Azospirillum brasilense: one gene and its partners. The protein of the gene in region 3 interacts with the protein of the main gene of each other region in a pairwise test. Links are inferred from orthologs where the notes say so. Each region holds a gene or a part of one and is shown on either strand. Other genes may lie near its edges.

Region 1 (4,903 bases), on a different replicon or contig from region 3:
GCCTTGATAGCACAAAAAAGCCGGGCGAAAGAGTCCACGAGGAACCCCATCCCACCCGGCAGAAAAACCACAAAGAAAAAAAGCTTATTTCTTCAACCGCGGCGGCGCCATTCACTGCGCGCGACATAGAGCGCGGCGGCGATCACCATGAGATCCAGGGCAAACCAGGTCAGCGCATAGACGAGGTGGTTGTTCGGGAACTTCAGGACGGTCAGCCCGCCGACCGGATAGCCGCCCGGCGGGCTGGCCGCGGCGTCGATGAAATAGGGAGCCGCCTCCGTCACGCCGCGGGCGGCGGCGATGGCCGCCACGTCGCGCGAGTACCAGCGGTCCTGCGCCGGCTCGTTGGAGCGCAGGAAACCGCCCCCCGGCTCCGTCACCCGCAGCAGGCCGGTGACGGTGGTGTCCTGGTCGATCAGCCCGTCGGGGCGGCTGTCCGGGCTGCGCCGCTCGGGCGGCACGAAGCCCCGGTTAACGAGCACGGCGAAGCCGCGGTCGGTGCGCAGTGGGGTGAGGACCCAGAAGCCGCCGCCCCGCTCGGTCACCGCCTGGACCAGGGTTTCCTTGTCGTTCAGGAAACGCCCGGTGACGCTGACCCGCCGGTATTCCTGGCTGGCCGCGGTGACGGCGGGCCAGTCCTGCGGGCCGGGGGCGGGAACGGGCGCGGCCTGCGCCCGCTCCTCCACCCGCTGGATCAGGTCCAGCTTCCAGAACAGCCGCTCGACCTGCCAGACGCCGAGCGATGTGAAGACGGCGACTCCCGCCAGCGCCAGGACGCCGAGAAGGATCAGCCCCCGGCGCGGACGGTGGGTCGCCGTGCCGGTCACGGCAATTGGCTCGGGTCGTGGATCGGCATCATGTTGGTGTTCAGGTGGTACATCACCCACAGCGAACCGGCCAGCATGATGACCACGACGATCAGCGTGAAGATCAGCGACAGCATCGTCCAGCCGCCTTCCGCCCGCCCGTTCATGTGCAGGAAGAAGATCATGTGGACGACGACCTGGACGGCGGCGAGCGCCATGATCGCGAGCGCGGTCATGTTCTTGTCCAGGATCGTCCCGTCCATGACCAGCCAGAAGGGAATGACCGTCAGGATCACCGACAGGACGAAGCCGATCACGTAGCTGCCGAGCGTGCCGTGGGCGTGCCCGTCGTCCCCGTGGCCGTGGTCGTGATGGCCGGCCCCATGGTGGCCGGCATGATGTTCGGCGTGAGGGGTCATCGCAGCATTCCCATCAGATAGACGAAGGTGAAGACGCCGATCCAGATGACGTCCAGGAAGTGCCAGAACAGGCTGAGGCACATCAGGCGCCGGCGGTTGGCCGGGATCAGGCCGCGCTTGTTGACCTGCACCATCAGCGTCACCAGCCAGACGAGGCCGAAGGTGACGTGCAGGCCGTGGGTGCCGACCAGCGTGAAGAAGGACGACAGGAAGGCGCTGCGCTGCGGGGTCGCCCCGATGTGGATCAGGTGGGCGAACTCGTAGAGTTCGATCGCCAGGAAGGCGGCGCCGAACAGGCCGGTCACCGCCAGCCACAGCTGGGTCTGCGACACCCGCCCCTTCTCCATCGCCAGCATGGCGAAGCCATAGGTGATGGAGGAGAACAGCAGCATGGCGGTGTTCAGCGCCACCAGCGGCAGGTCGAACAGGTCCTTGGGCGACGGCCCGGCGGCGTAGTTGCCGCCGAGCACGCCGTAGGTCGCGAACAGCACCGCGAAGATGAGGCAGTCGCTCATCAGGTAGATCCAGAAGCCCAGCATGGTGCTGGAGCCTTCGGGGTGCGCGTGCTCGTCCACAACGTGGAACACCGGAGCTTGGCTGCGGGGCCGCTCGGCTGTCAGGGTCGTGCTCATGCTTTACACCTGCCCGGAGAGGAGACGGGTCCGCTCGTTCTCGGTCCGCACCACCACGTCCGCCGGGATGTGGAAGTCGCGGTGATAGTTGAAGGTGTGGTGGATGGCCGCCGCCAGCAGGGCGACGAAGCTCACCGCCGCCAGCCACCAGATGTACCAGACCAGGGCGAAGCCGAGGACCACGCTGATCCCGGCCAGGATCACGCCGGTGCCGCTGTTGCTGGGCATGTGGATCGCCTTGTAGCCGCCGAGCGGGCGCTTGTAGCCGCGCTTCTTCATGTCCCACCACGCGTCGTTGTCGTGGATCATCGGCGTGAAGGCGAAGTTGTAGTCCGGCGGCGGCGAGGAGGTCGCCCATTCCAGGGTGCGGCCGTCCCACGGGTCGCCCGTGCGGTCGACCAGCTCACGGCGCTTCCAGACGCTGACGGCGATCTGGACGAGGAAGGAACCGATGCCCGCCGCGATCAGGACGGCGCCCACGGCGGCGATCTGGAACCAGATCTGGAGCGACGGGTCCTCGAACACGCGCAGGCGGCGGGTGACGCCCATCAGGCCCAGGACGTAGAGCGGCATGAAGGCGACCCAGAAGCCGACCACCCAGCACCAGAAGGACACCTTGCCCCAGAAGGGATCGAGGCGGAAGCCGAAGGCCTTGGGCCACCAGTAGTAGATGCCGGCGAACAGGCCGAACAGCACGCCGCCGATGATGACGTTGTGGAAATGGGCGATCAGGAACAGGCTGTTGTGCAGGACGAAGTCCGCCGGCGGGACGGCCAGCAGCACGCCCGTCATGCCGCCGACCACGAAGGTCAGCATGAAGGCGACGGTCCACATCATCGGCAGCTCGAACCGGATGCGGCCGCGGTACATGGTGAACAGCCAGTTGAAGATCTTCGCACCCGTCGGGATCGAGATGATCATCGTCGTGATGCCGAAGAAGGAGTTCACGCTGGCGCCCGACCCCATGGTGAAGAAGTGGTGCAGCCACACCAGGTAGGACAGGATCGTGATGACCACCGTCGCGTAGACCATGGAGGTGTAGCCAAACAGCTTCTTGCCCGAGAAGGTCGAGGTGACTTCGGAGAAGATGCCGAAGACCGGCAGGATCAGGATGTAGACTTCCGGGTGGCCCCAGATCCAGATCAGGTTCACGTACATCATCGGGCTGCCGCCGAGATCGTTCGTGAAGAAGTTCGTGCCGACGTAGCGGTCCAGCGACAGCAGGACCAGCGTGGCGGTCAGGATCGGGAAGGAGGCGACGATCAGCACGTTGGTGCAGAGCGACGTCCAGGTGAAGACCGGCATCTTCATCATGGTCATGCCGGGGGCGCGCATCTTGACGATCGTGCAGATCAGGTTGATGCCGGACAATGTTGTTCCGACACCGGCGATCTGCAACGCCCAGATGTAGTAGTCGACACCCGTCTCAGGGCTGTAGGCGATGTTGGACAGCGGCGGATAGGCCAGCCAGCCGGTGCGCGCGAACTCGCCAACGAACAGCGAGACCATGATCAGCACAGCACCGCCCACCGTCATCCAGAAGCTGAAGTTGTTCAGGAACGGGAAGGACACGTCGCGGGCGCCGATCTGCAGCGGCACCACGTAGTTCATCAGGCCCGTGACGAAGGGCATCGCCACGAAGAAGATCATGATGACGCCGTGGGCGGTGAAGATCTGGTCGTAATGGTGCGCGTTGAGGTAGCCCTCGCTGCCGCCGAAGGCGATGGCCTGCTGGAGGCGCATCATGATGGCGTCGGCGAAGCCGCGCAGAAGCATGATCAGGCCCAGCACCATGTACATGATGCCGATGCGCTTGTGGTCGACGGTGGTGAACCACTCCTTCCAGAGATAGCCCCACAGCCGGAAATAGCTCAGCGCCGCGACGAGCGCGATGCCGCCCAGCACGACCGCGACGAAGGTCGCGACCACGATGGGCTCGTGATAGGGGAAGGACTCCAGGGTCAGACGCCCGAAGAGCGGGTGGGTGGCGACGGTCGATGTGTCGATCATGGCGGTGGGCCGCTCAGGGATTGGCCGTCAGCCGCGGCCCGAACGCAGGGGCGGACGCGGAGATCGGCGTGATGGAGGAGCGCGGCAGACCCGCGCCGGAAATCGGACTGGAAATCGGAGACTCGTCGGCGGGAGCGTTCAGCACGCCCAGCGACGACTCGACGGCGCGGCCGGTCAGTTCCTCGGTCGAGCAGATGCCCGCCACATAGACCGGAACCGGGCCGAGAACGGCGGTGCCGCGGCGGGACAGCTTGTCGTGCATCAGCGGCATCACGTTGTCGATGCCGGCGAGGCCGAGGCCGCCCTTGGCGTCGATGGCCATCATGTCGTGCATGCACATCTTGCCCGGCTCGACGCACATCCCGACGATGGCCTTGAACAGGCCCGAGTCGACGGCGCCGTAGCGGCGCACCGGCTCGTTCTCGCTGGGACGCTCAAGCTGGAGGTAGCCGTCGCGGTCGAGCTTGCCGCCGCCCGCCTTGATGTCCGCCACCCACTTGTCGAAGCCGTCGGCGGCCAGACCGTGGAAGGTGAAGCGCATGTGCGAGAAGCCGGCGCCGCTGTAGTTGGCGGAGAAGCCCTTGTAGCTGCCCGGCTCGTTGATGACGGCGTGCAGCTTCGTCTCCATGCCGGCCATGGCGTAGATCTGCCCGGCCAGCGCGGGGATGTAGAAGGAGTTCATCACCGTCGAGGAGGTGATGTTGAAGCGGATCGGCCGGTCCACCGGGGCGGCCACCTCGTTCACCGTGGCGATGCCGTATTCCGGGTAGATGAACAGCCACTTCCAGTCGAGCGCCACGACGTTGACGTCGAGCATCTTGGTGTCGGCCGGAACCGGGCGCCCGGCGGCGATGCGGTCGAGCGGGCGGTAGGGGTCGAGCAGGTGGGTCGCCATCCAGGTGAGCGCGCCCAGGCAGATGATGATGAGCAGCGGGGCCGCCCAGATCACCAGCTCGAGCTGCGTCGAATGGTCCCAGTCCGGGTCGTACTGGGCCGTGCTATTCGACTGGCGGTAGCGCCACGCGAACAGCACCGT
Region 2 (5,991 bases), on a different replicon or contig from region 3:
ATCGCCGAGATCGAGGGACTCGTGCCCGACCCGTGGCCCTTTCGGAGGGTTGCCGAGGAACGCCAATCCTTCGACGCCCCTCGCCATCGTCGGAACCGGCCCGAGGACGGAAATTTTGAGATCCTCGCCTTCGAAGAATGCGAAGGCGTCGTCGTGACCGGAGCGCAGCCTGCGGAACGCGATGGGGGAACGGGCCGCCCACGCCGAAAGCGCCGCTTTCCAAGCCCGAAACGGTTTGTTCATGTCCGCGTCGGAAACCTCCAGCAGATTCTCTTGGAGGCCGGTGACGATCGTCACGCCGTCAACCTCCTCGGTGCGCCCCAGCATGTCCCTTTCCGGAATGGTCCGCCCCCGGCGTCCTTGCTGGGGCGCTTGACCAGACCGTTGTGATAGACCCGCTGCGGCGCGATGAAGAGGCGCTTTCTGGGTTCCGGATTGCCTTCCGACTTGTGGATTTCGGTAAGACCGGCGAAGTGATCGGCGTCGCCGTGCGTGACCAGGATGCAGTCGATGCGCTTGGGTTGGTCCCGGCTCGACCCCCGGTAACGCGCCGCCAGATAACGGGCGAACATCTGGTTGTCGCCGCCGTCCACCAGGATGATCTTGCCGTCCGGTGATTCGATGACGGCCCCGTCGCCCTGCTGGACATCGACGAAATTGACCTTCAACACTTTGCTCGAAGCGCGGGGCGCCACGACGTCGGCCGCGGCGATCCGCGACGACGCCTTTGGGCAAATGAATGCTTCGGTTTCGATTGGCAGGATGCTGCCGTCGCCCCGCTCTTGATAGGTGACCGTCTTGATGCGGAGGTGGTCCGGCTTGCGCTCCACCACCTCGACATAGTCGCCCCAGGCCAGCGTGTGCAGACGCTTACGGCGATCCGGATTCAGAAACACGTCCGCAAGATCGACATTGATGACGCATTGCTCAGTCATGCCATGCCTCCGCACCAGACCTCGCCCCGCATACGGCAGTATGTATTTACATTTGCCTGAGAAAAACGGTCACCAAATCCCCGAAACCACCCACCTTCCCAAACAAAAAATAGCACGACAACCGCACCCCGTCATCGCAAATTCATTGCGCCAACCGGGATCGCTGCGCAACACCACGAAATCGCGGGCGCAGTCTTATTGAAATTCTGAAATATTTCTTTTCTGCTACAGCTCCACCACCTCGACGACGCCGGGCACGGCCTTCAGCGCGGCGCGGCTCTGGTTGGTGATGTTGAAGGAACCGGGAAGCTGGATCTCCACCTCCTTCAGCGGGTCGATCTCGACCAGCAGGTGGATCTTGCCCTTGCCGCGGGCCAGCCGCTCCAGCATGCCGCGGATGCTCTCCACTGGCCCACCGTCGCGCACCACCACCTTCAAGCCGTCCGAGACCTGGGCGACGGCGTCCTCCAGCGGCTTGACTTCCTGGCAGGTCAGGCGGATGTCCTCGCCGTTCATCTGGACGTCCACGGTCATCAGCACCGGGCGCCCGGCCTCCAGCAGGTCGCGGTTGGTCGCCAGCACCTCGGAGAAGACCGTCACCTCATAGCCGCCGCTGCTGTCGGACAGCTCCACGAAGGCGAAGCGGTTGCCCGACTTCGCGGTCTTCTCCTTGCGGCTGACCACGATGCCGGCAACGCTGCGCCGGGTCGAGCCGCCGCCGGTCACCGCCGTGGCGAGGTCCGCCGACCGCACCACCCTCATGCGGGCCAGCGGGCCGGCAAAGGCGTCCAGCGGGTGGGCGGACAGGTAGAAGCCGATGGCGCCGAACTCGTGCTTCAGCTTCTCCAGCGGCTCCCATTCCTTCACCTTGGGCAGGTCCGGCTCCTTCAGCCCGCCCCCGGCGCCGCCGAACAGGTTGCCGATGCCGCTGTCGCGCTCCGCCGCCTCGGCCTGGGCGTAGCGGATCAGAGTCTCCAGCGCCGCGTGGACTTGGGCGCGGTTCGGGTTGATGCCGTCGAAGGCCCCGGCGCAGGTCAGGTTCTCCAACTGGCGCTTGTTGATGGTCTTCAGGTCGAGGCGGCGGGCGAAGTCGAACAGGCTCTTGTAGGGACCGTTCCTGCGCCGCTCCTCCACCACCGCCCTCATGGCGGGGAGGCCGACGCCCTTGACCGCGGCCAGCGCGTAGCGCACCGCCTTAGTGCCGTCGGGCAGCGCCTCCACCCCGAAGATGCTGTCGGATTTGTTGATGTCCGGAGTCAGCAGCTTGATCTTCAGCCGCACCAGTTCCTGCCGGAAGACGTTCAGCTTGTCGGTGTTGCCGAGGTCGAGCGTCATCGACGCCGCCATGAACTCCACTGGGTGGTTCGCCTTCAGATAGGCGGTGTGGTAGGCGACCAGGGCGTAGGCGGCGGCGTGGCTCTTGTTGAAGCCGTAGCCGGCGAACTTCATCACTTGGTCGAAGATCATGCTGGCTTGGTCGGGGTCCACCCCGCGGCCGGCGGCGCCGTCGCAGAAGATCTTCCGCTGGGCGTCCATCTCCTCCTTGATCTTCTTGCCCATGGCGCGGCGCAGAAGGTCGGCGCCGCCCAGCGAATAGCCGGACAGCACCTGGGCGATCTGCATGACCTGCTCCTGGTAGATCATGATCCCGAAGGTCTCCTTCAGAATCGGCTCCAGGGTGGGATTCATGTAGTCGGCGGGCTCCTCGCCGTTCTTCACCTTGATGTATTTGGGGATGTTGTCCATCGGGCCGGGGCGGTAGAGCGACACCAGCGCGATGATGTCCTCCAGCCGGTTCGGCTTCAGCCGGCGCAGCACGTCGCGCATGCCCGAGCTTTCCAGCTGGAACACGCCGGTCGATTCGGCGCGGCCCAGAAGCTCGTAGCTCTTCACGTCGTCCAGCGTGACGGTGGTCAGGTCCGGCTTTTCGGGGATCAGGTCCACCGCCGTCTTCAGCACGGTCAGCGTCTTCAGGCCGAGGAAGTCGAACTTCACCAGCCCGGCCTGCTCGACGAACTTCATGTTGAACTGGGTGACCGGCATGTCCGAGCGCGGGTCTCGGTACAGCGGCACCAGATCGTGCAGCGGCCGGTCGCCGATCACCACGCCCGCCGCGTGGGTCGAGGCGTGGCGGTACAGACCCTCCAGCTTCAGCGCGATGTTGACGAGGCGCGCCACCGTCTCGTCGCCGTCGCGGGCCTGGCGCAGCATCTCCTCGCTGTCGAGCGCCTGCTGGAGCGTCACCGGGTTGGCCGGGTTGTTCGGCACCAGCTTGCAGATCTTGTCCACCTGCCCGTAGGGCATCTGGAGCACGCGCCCGACGTCGCGCAGCACGGCGCGGGCCTGCAGCTTACCGAAGGTGATGATCTGGGCGACGCGGTCGTAGCCGTACTTGTCCTGGACGTAGCGGATCACCTCTTCGCGGCGGTCCTGGCAGAAGTCCACGTCGAAGTCGGGCATCGACACGCGTTCGGGATTCAGGAATCGCTCGAACAGCAGGCCGAAACGCAGCGGGTCCAGGTCGGTGATGGTCAGCGCCCAGGCGACGACCGAGCCGGCGCCCGAACCACGGCCCGGCCCCACCGGGATGTCGTGCGACTTGGCCCACTTGATGAAGTCCGACACGATCAGGAAGTAGCCGGGGAACTTCATCGACACGATGACGTCCAGCTCGAACTCCAGCCGCTCGAAGTAGGTCTTGCGGGTCTCTTCGCGCTGCTCCGGCGTCATGTCCGGGGTGTAGACGACGCTGTTCAGCCGCATCTCCAGACCCTCGCGGGACTGGGCGCGCAACTCCTCCCCCTCGTCGCGGCCGCCCTCGCAGGGGAAGGGCGGCAGGATGGGCTTGATCGGCTTCAGCAGGAAGGAGCAGCGTTTGGCGATGGCGACCGTGTTGTCCACCGCCTCCGGCAGGTCCTTGAACAGCTCCCGCATCTCCTCGGCCGACTTGAAGCGGTGGTCGGGGGTGAGGCGGCGGCGCTCGGTCTGGCTGATGTAGGCGCCCTCGGCGATGCAGAGCAGCGCGTCGTGCGCCTCGTACATGTCCTCGGTCGCGAAATAGCAGTCGTTGGTGGCGACCAGCGGCAGATCGTGAGCATAGGCGAGGTCGATCAGCGCCGGCTCGATGGCGTCCTCGATCACCGCGAAATGGTCGCGGTGGCGCTGAAGCTCGACGTAGAGGCGGCCGGGGAACAGCCGCTTCAGCCGCTCCAGAACGTCGAGCGCCAAATCCTTCTGCCCCTCGCCCAGCAGCCGCCCGACCGAGCCGGCGGGGCCGCCGGTCAGCGCGATCAGCCCGGCGGAATGGCCCTCCAGCGCGTCCAGCGGGATCTGCGGCCCGGCCATCGGGTCGGATTCCAGGAAGGCCTTGGAGACCAGCTTCATCAGGTTCCGGTAGCCCTCGTCGGTCTGGCAGAGCAGGACGAGCTGGTCGGGGGCCGACGCCGCCTTGCCCGGCAGGCCCGGCTTGCCGTTGGCGGGACCGACTCGGGTGATGCCCAGGACCGTGCCGATGATCGGCTGCACGCCCGAATCCGCGGCGGCCAGCGCGAACTCCAGCGCGCCGAACAGGTTGCCGGTGTCGGTCACGGCGACCGCCGGCATCTCCTTCTTCTGGCAGAGCTTGACCAGCTCCTTCACCTTGATGGCGCCCTCGGACAGGGAATAGGCGGAATGGACGCGCAGGTGGATGAAGTCGGCGTGGGGCATGGCGGGGATGGGCACCGGTTCCAGCGAAGGGGGACGTCTCCCCTTAGTCGTCGCGCATCCCGTCCCGCACTGCAAGGGACCAAGCGCGGGCCCGGCCATGCGGCGATGCGCCAACCCGATCGGGGGCAAGGGAAGATTCCCCGATCATGCGTGTTCGTGCTATCGAAAGAGGCAGAGCCACGACCCGAGAATGACCCGTTCCATGCGCCGCATCCGCTCCAGCGCCGTCCTGGCGGTGCTGGCGGCCACGCTCCTCACGGCTTGCCAGACCACCGGCGCCCCCGCGCCGTCCGCGGAGCAGACCCACCGGCCGCCGCCGACCGTTACGCCCGCCTCCCCCCTGTCCGACGCGCCGGGGCGCGTCGTCGCGCAGAACAAGGGCTGGGTCGTGCGGGCGCATCCGGCCACCAAGACCGGCTCGGCCTATTGCTACGCCACGCGGACCGACGACTCCTCCCCCCTCTCCTTCCGGGCGACGGCGAAGGGAGCGGCCATGCTGGTCAACGCCGACCAGCACGCCCAGGCCGGCAAGGACACGGAAAGCCGCCTGACCGCCATCTTCCCCGACGGCGAGACCATGGCGCTGGAGGCCAGCCCCCTGCCCGACGGCGGCGTGGTCGTCCCGGTCGAGCTGCCGAAATACGAGGACCTGTTCGAACCCTTCATGCGGTCGCGCGCGGTGACCCTGCAACGGGACGGCGGCGGGACGGAGATCGGCGACGTCAATTTGGGCGGTTCCTCCTGGGCGCTGGCCGCCCTGGACGAGTGCCGCATCCTGCATACGGATAAGTGAGGAGATTCGGGGGTCTGACCCGCAGTGGGTGCATCGGACACCACATTGACCGACGGGTTGCCCGCCTCTAGCCTCCGCCCCATGCGCACCGCCCACATCGGCCTTGCCGTCGCCGTCGCGGCGATCTGGGGCTTCAACTTCGTCGCCATCAAGGTCGGCCTCGCCGACTTTCCGCCGATCCTGTTCTGCGCCCTGCGCTTCGCGCTGGCGGCGCTGCCGCTTCTCGTGCTGGGGGTTCGCGGTGGTCCGCCGGTGCCCTGGCGCTTCATCCTGGGCATCGGGATGGTGCTGGGCGTGGTGAAGTTCTCGCTGCTGTTCGTCGGGATGGACATCGGCATGCCGGCGGGGCTGTCGTCGCTGGTGCTGCAATCTCAGGCCTTCTTCACCGCCCTGTTCGCCGCCCTGGTGCTGGGGGAGCGGCCCGGCCCGAAACAAGTGCTGGGCATGGCGGTGGCTTTCACCGGGATCGGCCTGATCGCGCTGGAGATGCCGGCGGGCGATTCGCTGCTCGGTCTGGGGCTGGTCATGGCCGCTGCGGCCACCTGGGGCGTGGCG
Region 3 (4,835 bases):
TGAAGGTGAAGCAGGCCTGCGGCACGTCGCGCTCCGCCACCACCTCGGCGGAGGACACGCCGAAGGGCACCGGCTCGGGCGGCGCGTCGGCGGCGATGACGGGGGTTGAGGACGCGACGAGGACGGCACAGACACGCGCCACTGCACGCAACATTCGATCTTCCCTGGACCAGCCGCCCGGCGCGGCGCGCGCGGGCCTATGCGAAAACTTGGGGCCTGCGAAAACACCGTTTTCGGCAAACCGGCGCGGAGTATGCCGAAGCGCCCCTGGTTTCGCCACGGCTTTGCGCCCCCGCCCGGAAAATCCCGCAGGGTGGACGGGGAGCGGATCAGGCCGGGATCAGCCGGCGAATTCCAGCGTGAACTGGCTGCCCTCGCCGGGCCGGCTGTCGATGCACAGGCGTCCGCCATGGGCCTCCATCAGCGACTTGACGATGGACAGCCCCAGCCCGCTGCCCTGCCCGGGAAGCGCCACATGCACCTCGGCCTGCCCGAAGGGCTCCGCGGCCTGATGGAGTTGCTCCGGCGTCATGCCGATGCCGTTGTCCGCCACCCGGACGCGGCACCCGCCGTCCGGCCCGCCGCCGACCGTCACCAGGATGCGCCCGCCGTCCGGCGTGAAGGTGACGGCGTTGGCCAGCAGGTTCAGGAGCATCTGCTTCAGGGCGCGCTGGTCCGCCGAGACGCTGTGATGCCCCGGCTCGACGTTCATGTCGAGCCGGATGCCCTTGGCGTCGGCCTGCGGCGCGACCACGCGGAACGCCCATTCCACGACCGGAGCGACGTCGAGATCCTCCGGATGCAGGGGCAGCGTTCCCGCCTGGAGCCGCGACAGATCCATGATGTCGTTGATCAGCCCCAGCAGGTGCCGCCCCGATTCATGGATGTCGCGGGCGTAGTCGGCGTAGCGCCCGCCGGCCTGCGGCCCCAGCATCTGGTCGCGGATGACCTCGGAGAAGCCGAGGATGGCGTTCAGCGGCGTGCGCAGCTCGTGGCTGACGCGGGCGAGGAAATTGCGGTTCAGGGCCAGCGCGGCGCGCAGCCGCTCCGCCGTGCGGTGCTGCAGCAGAAGGAACAGCGTCACCAGCAGAATGGACGCGGTCAGGATCGCCGCCAGCAGGAACAGCGTGTTGCGCAGATCGGCCACCGCCGCCTCGATGTCCGCCTGTGCGACGCCGACCGTCGCGACCAGCGGATAATTCTCCACCAGGCGGTAGGCGAAGGCACGCAGGACGCCGTCGGTCTGCGACTCCTGCCAATAGACACCGGCGAGCGACCGGCCCAGCTCCTTCCACAGGCGGGACTGGGGGATGGCGAGGCCGACCGCCTCGACGCCGCGCGACGCCCCGCGGGCGCGGATCACCTTGTCCATCCCGATCAGGGTCACCACCCCCTGCGGCCCCAGATTGGCCTGCTGGTAGAACTCCCCCAGGATGTCGGGGTCGATGTTGGCGATCACGAGCCCCGCGAAGCCGCCGTCCCCGTCGGTCAGCCGTCGGCTGAAGCGCAGAAGCGGCCCGCCGCCGGTCGTCCCGGGAAAGGGCGCGCCGATGTGCATCAGGTCGCGGCCGGTGCCCTGGTGGAAAGCGAAAGCGGTCTCGTCCCGTTCGTTCGCCCGCCCACCCGGCCCTTCGCTGCGCAACAGCACGGTCCCGTCGGCGTCGAGCAGGGTGAAGTGATGGATCAGCGTCGGATCGTAGAGCGTCTGGTCGAGGAAGCTGCGGACGCCGGGCAGGCCGCTCTCCCCGAACTCCAGCGCCAGGGAACGCAGCGTGATGTCCACCTCGTGCACCGCGCGGTGGGTGCTCTTGGCGAAGGCGCGGACCATGATCTCGGCCTTCGCCACCGCCTCCCGCGTCTGGCCGTCAAGCAGTTCGCGCACCACCTGCGCGTGGGCTCCCCAAACCACCGTGATCGCAACGGCGGCGATGGCGAACACGCACCAGCGGAACGAGATCGGCAGGCGCATCCCGGTCTTTCCACAGGCGGTCCACCGGGCGGTCACGGACAAGGATCCGTTCCGGCCCGGTATCGACCCTAGATCAACAGGGGTATCACGCCATCGAAGGTCCCGGCAAGCCTCTCCATCCCGCGTTGACGGCGCAGGGCCTCACATCATTTCCGCGAGAAATAGGCGTTCAGCCGCTCAACCGCTCCGTCGAGAATCTCGTCCTTCTTGGAGAAGCAGAAGCGGATGAAACTGCGCGGCGCGTCCTCGACGAAAAAGGCCCCCACGGGGATCGCCGTGACCCCGGCCTCGGCGGTCAGGCGGCGGCAGAAGTCCTCGTCGTTGCCGTCGAAGCCGAAGGGCGACACGTCGGCGACCACGAAATAGGTGCCGGCGGACGGCAGCACCTCGAACCCAACGGCGCGCAGCCCGTCGGCCAGCCGGTCGCGCTTGGCCTGCAGCCCCGTGGCCAGCCCGGTGAAGTAGGCGCCGTCCTTGCCCAGCCCATAGGCGACCGCCGCCTGGAGGTTGGGCGGCGTCGTGAAGGTGATGTACTGGTGCGCCTTGACGACGGGCTGGAGCAGATGCGGGGCGCCGGTGACGTAACCGACCTTCCAGCCGGTCAGCGAGAAGGTCTTGCCGGCCGAGCCGATCTTCAGGCAGCGGTCGCGCATGCCGGGCAGGGTCATCAGCGGAATGTGTTCAAGCCCGTCGAAGATGATGTGCTCGTACACCTCGTCGCAGACGGCGAAGGCGTCGAAGCGCTGGACGAACTCCGCCAGCAACTCCAGCTCCGCGCGGGTGAAGACCTTGGCGGCGGGATTCAGCGGGTCGTTGATGAGGACGAGCTTGGTCTTGGACGAAAAGACCGCCTCCAGGTCAGCCCGCGTGAAGCTCCAGTCCGGGGCCTTCAGGCTGACGAAGCGCGGCACGCCGCCGGCCAGCCGAACGATCGGCAGGTAGCTGTCGTACATGGGCTGGAACAGCACGACCTCGTCGCCCGGATTGATGAGGCCGAGCAGGCTGGCGGTCAGCGCCTCGGTGGCGCCGGAGGTCACCATCACCTCGGTCTTCCAGTCGATGTCCAGCCCGTAGAAGCGCTTGCCGTGCGCGGCCACCGCCTGCCGCAGCTCCGGGGTGCCCATCATCGGCGGATACTGGTTCCACCCGTCGAGGACCGCCTTGGCCGCCACGTCCAGCACGTCGGCGGGGCCACGCTCGTCGGGGAAGCCCTGGCCGAGATTGATCGCCTTGTGCTCGTCCGACAGGCGGGACATCACCTCGAAGATCGTCGTGCCGTAGCTCGACAGGATTGCGTTGCCGGACTTCACCTTTGAGCCTCCTGACCACCGAAGCGGACAGGAATGCCGCAGCCGGCCGGCGCTGTCCAGCGCCCCGTCCGCAGATCCGCCCGGCGGTGACGGACAGGCAGCGACAGTCAGGCGGTGGCGGCGGCCTTGGCCCTGGCCGCGTTGCGGCGGTGGCGCAGCTTGACGCGGATGCGCTCGACGGGGCTGAGCAGGCGGGGATGGCGGCGCTTCAGCCGCACGAACAGGCGGCGGGCGTCGGCGGAGTTGCGCAGCAGGATCACCCCGCCGGCAAGCGCCACCGGGAAGCCGAACGGTCCCGGCAGCGGGGACATCAGGGCGCCCAGTCCGATCAGGCTCCACCCCGTGCCGATCAGCGCGAGTTGCCGGACGCGGGCGAGCGTGGGCCGGGCAAGCAGCGAGCGGCGGATGGCGGCGCGGCGATGCATCGGGGCTCCTCCTCCTGTGCTGCAAGCCATATGGGGGCATACGGGCACAGGGGAAGAGGACGGGGGATGTGACTTTTCGGGGGAGGCGGCGGGGAAAGGGGGGTGTCAATGCAACGGGGCGCCGCCGCCGGGAGGCCCCAGGACGAACAGCGCGGCGGTGACCTCCGCCGGCGCGGGCGCCCATTCGAAGTCGCGCATCAGCTCGTTGCGGGCGGCATCCGCCCGTTCCGCCAGGGCGTTGCAGTCGGTGCACCCCGTCCGCCGGACCGGTCGGCGGCAGCGCCGGTCGGCGCAGCTTTCCAGCATCAGGCGGATCATCCGCTCCCGCTTGGCGGCGTCCACGAATCCCGACTGGTCGAAATACAGCTTGGTGAAGGCGACTTCGGTCACCGTGGGCGCGGCGCCCTGCTTGCCGACCAGCACCGCCGACACCAGTTCAACGCAGCGACCGGCGTAGTCGGGGATCGGCGCCGTGCCGTCGTCGGCGCGGTCGTACTGGCGGCTCGGCAGCTCGACCAGCCGCCCGGTCGGTTCCTTCACGAGGTAACGGCGCCACACCGGCATCTCCGCCTCCCGTCTGGTTTCCCCATGGGCTGAAAAAAGGGTACACCAGACCGGACCGCGACGGAACAGCCCCTTTCCGGCTTCGGCCGGAACCGGACAGCACTCACCGGAGGAGAGGCGCGGCTCAACCTTCGGGAACGGGAAGGGTTTAGCCTGATGAAACTTCTGCGATTCGGCCCGCCGGGCCATGAGCGTCCGGGCCTTCTGGACCGCAACGGCGTGATCCGCGACCTGTCGGGCGTGGTGTCGGACATCGGCCCGTCCACCCTGACCGAGGATGGGCTGGCCCATCTGCGGACGCTCGACACCGACCGGCTGGCCCAGGTGCCGGACGGGACCCGGCTCGGCCCCTGCGTCGCCGGCGTGTCCAAGGTGGTCTGCGTCGGGCTGAACTACCGCGCCCACGCCGCCGAATCCGGCCTGCCCGAGCCGGCGGAGCCGGTGCTGTTCATGAAGGCGACCACCTCCATCTGCGGCCCCAACGACCCGGTCCAGATGCCGCGGGGCGCCACCAAGCTCGACTGGGAGGTCGAACTCGGCATCGTCATCGGCCGCACCGCCCGCTAC

The links.
Region 1: the proteins of D3869_RS21885 (region 3) and cyoB interact in binary tests that used the Escherichia coli proteins (3 or more experiments, as listed by UniProt). The link is inferred for Azospirillum brasilense from one-to-one orthologs.
Region 2: the proteins of D3869_RS21885 (region 3) and dnaE interact in binary tests that used the Escherichia coli proteins (3 or more experiments, as listed by UniProt). The link is inferred for Azospirillum brasilense from one-to-one orthologs.

What each region holds. Positions count from the first base shown.
Region 1 is NZ_CP032347.1:114,766-119,668, reverse strand. The notes cover bases 1,365-4,296. They hold cyoB (cytochrome o ubiquinol oxidase subunit I), read right to left. Parts: upstream 3,868-4,296; coding sequence 1,861-3,867; downstream 1,365-1,860. Other genes in these bases: cyoA (ubiquinol oxidase subunit II), read right to left, coding at 3,881-4,296; cyoC (cytochrome o ubiquinol oxidase subunit III), read right to left, coding at 1,365-1,857. Outside these bases: D3869_RS22755 (SURF1 family protein), read right to left, coding at 93-827; cyoD (cytochrome o ubiquinol oxidase subunit IV), read right to left, coding at 824-1,225; more of cyoC, read right to left, coding at 1,222-1,364; more of cyoA, read right to left, coding at 4,297-4,903. UniProt on the Escherichia coli protein: Cytochrome bo(3) ubiquinol oxidase is the terminal enzyme in the aerobic respiratory chain of E.coli that predominates when cells are grown at high aeration.
Region 2 is NZ_CP032345.1:2,753,192-2,759,182, reverse strand. Bases 961-4,980 are described here. They hold dnaE (DNA polymerase III subunit alpha), read right to left. Parts: upstream 4,644-4,980; coding sequence 1,161-4,643; downstream 961-1,160. Other genes in these bases: D3869_RS13145 (hypothetical protein), read left to right, coding at 4,834-4,980. Outside these bases: D3869_RS33450 (hypothetical protein), read right to left, coding at 1-327; D3869_RS33445 (MBL fold metallo-hydrolase), read right to left, coding at 294-935; more of D3869_RS13145, read left to right, coding at 4,981-5,436; D3869_RS13140 (EamA family transporter), read left to right, coding at 5,518-5,991. UniProt on the Escherichia coli protein: DNA polymerase III is a complex, multichain enzyme responsible for most of the replicative synthesis in bacteria. This DNA polymerase also exhibits 3' to 5' exonuclease activity. The alpha chain is the DNA polymerase catalytic subunit.
Region 3 is NZ_CP032346.1:1,737,146-1,741,980, reverse strand. The notes cover bases 1,198-4,061. They hold D3869_RS21885 (aminotransferase), read right to left. Parts: upstream 3,280-4,061; coding sequence 2,116-3,279; downstream 1,198-2,115. Other genes in these bases: D3869_RS21875 (hypothetical protein), read right to left, coding at 3,810-4,061; D3869_RS21880 (hypothetical protein), read right to left, coding at 3,387-3,704; D3869_RS21890 (sensor histidine kinase), read right to left, coding at 1,198-1,969. In the rest of the region: D3869_RS21895 (alpha-2-macroglobulin family protein), read right to left, coding at 1-154; more of D3869_RS21890, read right to left, coding at 341-1,197; more of D3869_RS21875, read right to left, coding at 4,062-4,268; D3869_RS21870 (fumarylacetoacetate hydrolase family protein), read left to right, coding at 4,425-4,835. UniProt on the Escherichia coli protein: Shows aminotransferase activity with methionine and histidine as substrates, and to a lesser extent also with phenylalanine.